2 regions of the Lysinibacillus sp. NPDC048646 genome follow, and region 2 is predicted to be linked to the other one. Evidence: riboswitches for the same ligand, from Rfam matches in the RefSeq annotation. Region 2 holds a riboswitch; the other holds the start of a gene.

Evidence for each region. Region 2 has a riboswitch for preQ1 ahead of ACQKII_RS07385 (QueT transporter family protein). Riboswitches for the same ligand answer to the same signal wherever they lie in the genome.
Region 1: another riboswitch for preQ1. It lies ahead of ACQKII_RS16255 (cell wall hydrolase); the one in region 2 lies ahead of ACQKII_RS07385 (QueT transporter family protein).

What each region holds. Positions count from the first base shown of each region.
Region 1 covers NZ_JBNNLZ010000016.1:19,391-21,599, forward strand. Annotated here, with positions in the region: gene ACQKII_RS16245 (cytochrome d ubiquinol oxidase subunit II) at 1-906, shown strand, start outside; gene cydS (cytochrome bd oxidase small subunit CydS) at 921-1,016, shown strand; PreQ1 riboswitch class I at 1,096-1,142, shown strand; gene ACQKII_RS16255 (cell wall hydrolase) at 1,485-1,925, shown strand; gene ACQKII_RS16260 (hypothetical protein) at 2,065-2,209, opposite strand, start outside.
Region 2 covers NZ_JBNNLZ010000004.1:178,411-180,619, reverse strand. Annotated here, with positions in the region: gene ACQKII_RS07390 (ABC transporter substrate-binding protein) at 1-493, opposite strand, end outside; PreQ1 riboswitch class I at 833-877, shown strand; gene ACQKII_RS07385 (QueT transporter family protein) at 884-1,366, shown strand; T-box leader at 1,532-1,732, shown strand; gene trpB (tryptophan synthase subunit beta) at 1,792-2,209, shown strand, end outside.

The DNA of each region.
Region 1 (2,209 bases), on a different contig from region 2:
CATATTGTGTCAAACATTATTAAGCGGTATTTATCTCCGGTATGGGAAATTACGAACGTCTTTTTAGTCTTTTTCTTTGTCGGGATTGTTGGATTCTTTCCGCAAACCGCATATTTCTACGGTACCATTTTATTAGTACCGGCTTCCGTTGCGCTTATTTTGCTAGCGATTCGCGGTAGTTACTATGCCTTTGAATCTTATAGCGGTATGAGCGGACATAAAGGCTATGCACTCGCTTATGGGGTGTCAGGTCTTTTTATCCCAGCTGCATTTTCGGTCATTCTAACAATTTCTGAAGGTGGCTTTGTTACGATGCAAGGCGATCAGCCAGTTTTAGACTACAAAGCATTGCTGACAAGTCCATTATCATGGTCCATCGTTGTATTAAGTATCATTGCAGTACTGTATATCTCAGCTGTCTTTTTAACATGGTACGCACAAAAAGCAGGAGATCATAAAGCAAGTGAATTGATGCGTAAATATGCGCTTACTTGGGCGATTCCCCTTATCGTTAGTGGTCTTGGCATCATCATTGAGTTAAAAGCGTTTGGGAATTGGCATTATGCCCAAATGGTTGATTTATCTTGGTTATTTGCGCTAACCGGCATTGTCTTTTTAGCAACGGTTTGGCTATTATGGGCGAAAGTAAAATACGGGTTAGCGGTCATTTTATTAATCGTCCAGTTTGCGATCGCCTTCTTTGCCTATGGGATTTCACACTATCCATATCTACTCTATCCGTATTTAACGATTCATGATAGTTTTACAAATGAAGCGATGGCTATAGCACTCGTTGTGGCATTTGTCGCAGGCTTAGTGTTGCTTGTACCTTCTTTATATTTAGTATTTAAGCTATTTGTCTTTAACAAAGACTATGTATCTGGTAAAGAAGAAACACATGTGTAAGGAGTGTAAAAATGATGCACGATTTTTTAATCTTTTATGCACCGATTTTAGTAGTCATTGTATCGATTGTCGCAGCATTTATGGCTGCACTGAATACGAAGTTTTTGTAATAAAGCTTTGATCTCAAAATATTTTTGACGTATTCCTTTGTTTTATGTATTATATCAAACGAATAATACCGACATTTGAACGGAAGAGGTTCATAGCTGAAACCCTCTATAAAAAACTATGGAAGTATGCTTATTACGCCATGTCTATATTGGACGTGGCTTTTTTATTTGTTAGCTTTAGTTTACATGGATGAATGCGCCTCTCTTGTAATGTGTTTAGGGAAACATATACAGGGAGGTTTTTTATGTCTGGTCGTAAAGTTCATTGTTTAAAAAATTTAAAACGGAAAATTGCTGTAAACATCACTCTGGATGCTTTTTTGCATATGTTACAACAATGAATGGAAAATTAAATCCAAATAAATTGAATCTGAGGTATTCAACTATCGTAACAGGATAGTTGAATAAGGTATAAAAAACGACATCAATGTAGGCTTTTTTTCATACTATATATTTGGGGTGAAAAAAATGCCAAGAGTTAAACACCGAGAAGCAGACATTGATTTAATGGCAAGGATGATGAGAGCGGAAGCCGAGGGTGAAGGAAAACAAGGGATGTTATATGTTGGCAATGTAATTGTTAATCGTGCTGTGGCAGATTGTTTAGACTTTCAAGATGTAAGAACAATTGAAGATGTTATTTATCAGGTGCAAGGAGGAAATTATTCTTTTGAAGCTGTTCAAAAAGGGAATTTATTTTATCAAAGAGCGAGGTCTACTGAAAAAAGATTAGCAAAACAGAATTTGGATTATTGGAGACAACATCCAGCGAAATTTGCCCTTTGGTATTTTAATCCATATGCTCCCTGTCCTCCTACATGGTACGGTCAACCTTTTACTGGTCAATTTAAAAATCATTGTTTTTATGAACCAGCAGCTGAAACATGTGAAAGTGTCTATTACGGTTAGATTGGCTGGGGGATTTTAATAATTTTGGAGTTTTGGTTTGGTGTACTTTTATCTTAAGAAATAAAAGGGAACTTCCTGTTTTAGCAGGGTTCCCTTTTTTAGATATCAAACATTTAGTTTTACAGTTACAATACAGTCGTTAATTCGTAAACGCTGATAGAAGTGTGAAAATCGCCGGTAGAACAGTGATAAACGCCGCTAGAAGTGTGAAAATCGCCGGTAGAACAGTGATAAACGCCGCTAGAAGTGTGAAAATCGCCGGTAGACCAGTAATAAACGCCGCT
Region 2 (2,209 bases):
TATCAGGATGTAAATCAATCGTTCCTGTGACATTTTTACCCGGCGCCTCCATTGACGCAATTAATTGTGCACCAATAGCATCTGTTACTGAAGTAAAGATGATTGGAATATCACCAGTTGCAGTAGCTGCCGCCTGTGCAGATGGTGTAGAGTTCGCAAAAATTAAATCTACGTTTGCACTGACTAGGTTGTTTGCGATTGTCGTATTTAAGCTGTTATCGCCTTGTGCAATCTGCGGATCATATTCTACCTTTAAGCCAGAATCTTCAAGAGCTTTTTTGAAGCCTTCAGTTGCGGCATTTAACGATGGATGCTCAACAATTTGAGTAATCCCAATTTTATATGTTTTTTCATCCGTAGCGTTACTTTCACTTGCATTGTTCTTTTCGTCACCTTTTGATTCTGTTGAACTAGAACCACCGCTACCACATGCAGCAAGCATTAATACTAATCCAAATAATAGGAACGAAAGCTTTTTCATATTACGCTTCACAAATAATCCCCCCGACTATTTCTCTATTATCTATCACACTTCACCCTAGCAAAGTGTGAATGTATCGCTATATTATCGTTATTATTGATGTTCGTCAACAACATTATGAATGTTCTGACTTTTAGATTTGGCGAAATATTTTACTTTTTCATTTAATTTGTCGCTTTAAACCGCTAAACTACGCCATTTTGATGAATGTAATTATTTTAGTAACCTAACAAATTATTTTATGACAATTTTGCGAAGTTAGATTCTGGACATATATTTTATAAAAGACTTTTATTTTTCTGATATTTGACTTCTTTCTGAGTTTTATACTAAAATATTTATTTGTGTAAATGCACCGTGGTTCGTAACCATCCCACGAAAAAAAACTAAGGAGAAATGAATATGAAAGTAAAATTTTTAGCAGCAAGTGGCATTATTGCAGCGCTATATATTGCTGTTACAATGCTTGTTGCACCTTTTGGATTTACTGAAGTGCAGTTTCGAGTATCGGAAATGTTTAATCATTTAGTTGCCTTTAATCCACGCTTTGCCGTAGGAATAATTATTGGTGTATTTATCTCAAATTTATTTTCACCTCTTGGCATCTACGATTTAGTATTTGGTGTTGGACATTCGATGATTACACTAGGGCTGTTTATCCTTATTTGTAAATTTGTAAAAAATATTTGCGCACGTTTAATCATCAACACATTGTTATTTACATGTACAATGTTCATTATCGCCTTTGAACTGAACTTAGCCTTAGAATTACCATTTTTCTGGACATGGCTCACTGTCGCTGCAGGTGAATTTGTTGTATTAGCAGTCGGTGCACCGATCATGTATATTCTGAACAAACGTTTAAACTTCAAAGATTTGATTTAACTTTATTCAGTAGCTATAAATAGAGACGAGTCTTTTTCAAGATTCGTCTTTTTTCTATGCTAGGAATTCATGCTTGTGTAAGTAATCAATCGTAATGTTAATGACACGATTTATTTTTTCTTTTCTTGACACTATTCTGAAAATACCTTAAAATTCTCTTCAATAATAAATGCTAGGAAGAAGAAAAGTAGCAGGCGATTGTATTTAAAGAGAGCTGATGGTTGGTGCAAATCAGTAATACGTACTTGTGAATGGGCTTCGGAGCAGCCTCATCAAATGTGTGGCCGAACTAACTCCCCGTTATAGGAGTACCAAAGCGCGCAATTTTTGCGAATAAAGGTGGCACCACGGTTACTCGTCCTTTTACCGAAGGATCGAAGTGACTTTTTTTATGGAAAAAATCAGAATAGAGGAGTCGAGATAAGATGGGTACAGTAGCAGAGAAAAAAGGGTATTTTGGTGAATTTGGAGGCAGCTTCGTTCCAGAAGAGCTTCAAAATGTATTAAATATTTTAGATGAAAACTTCCAAAATTATAAAGACGATGAAGACTTTAAAAATGAGTTAGATTATTTTTTCCGTGAATATGTAGGGCGCAAATCTCCACTTTACTTTGCTGAAAACTTAACGAAGCAATTGGGTGGCGCAAAAATTTATTTGAAACGCGAGGACTTAAACCACACAGGATCTCATAAAATTAATAACGTTTTAGGTCAAATTTTACTTGCAAAGCGTATGGGGGCTAAACGTGTAATTGCAGAAACAGGTGCAGGTCAGCACGGTGTCGCAACAGCTACTGCTTGTGCAATGTTTGGTATGGATTGTACCGTTTATATGGGCTTAG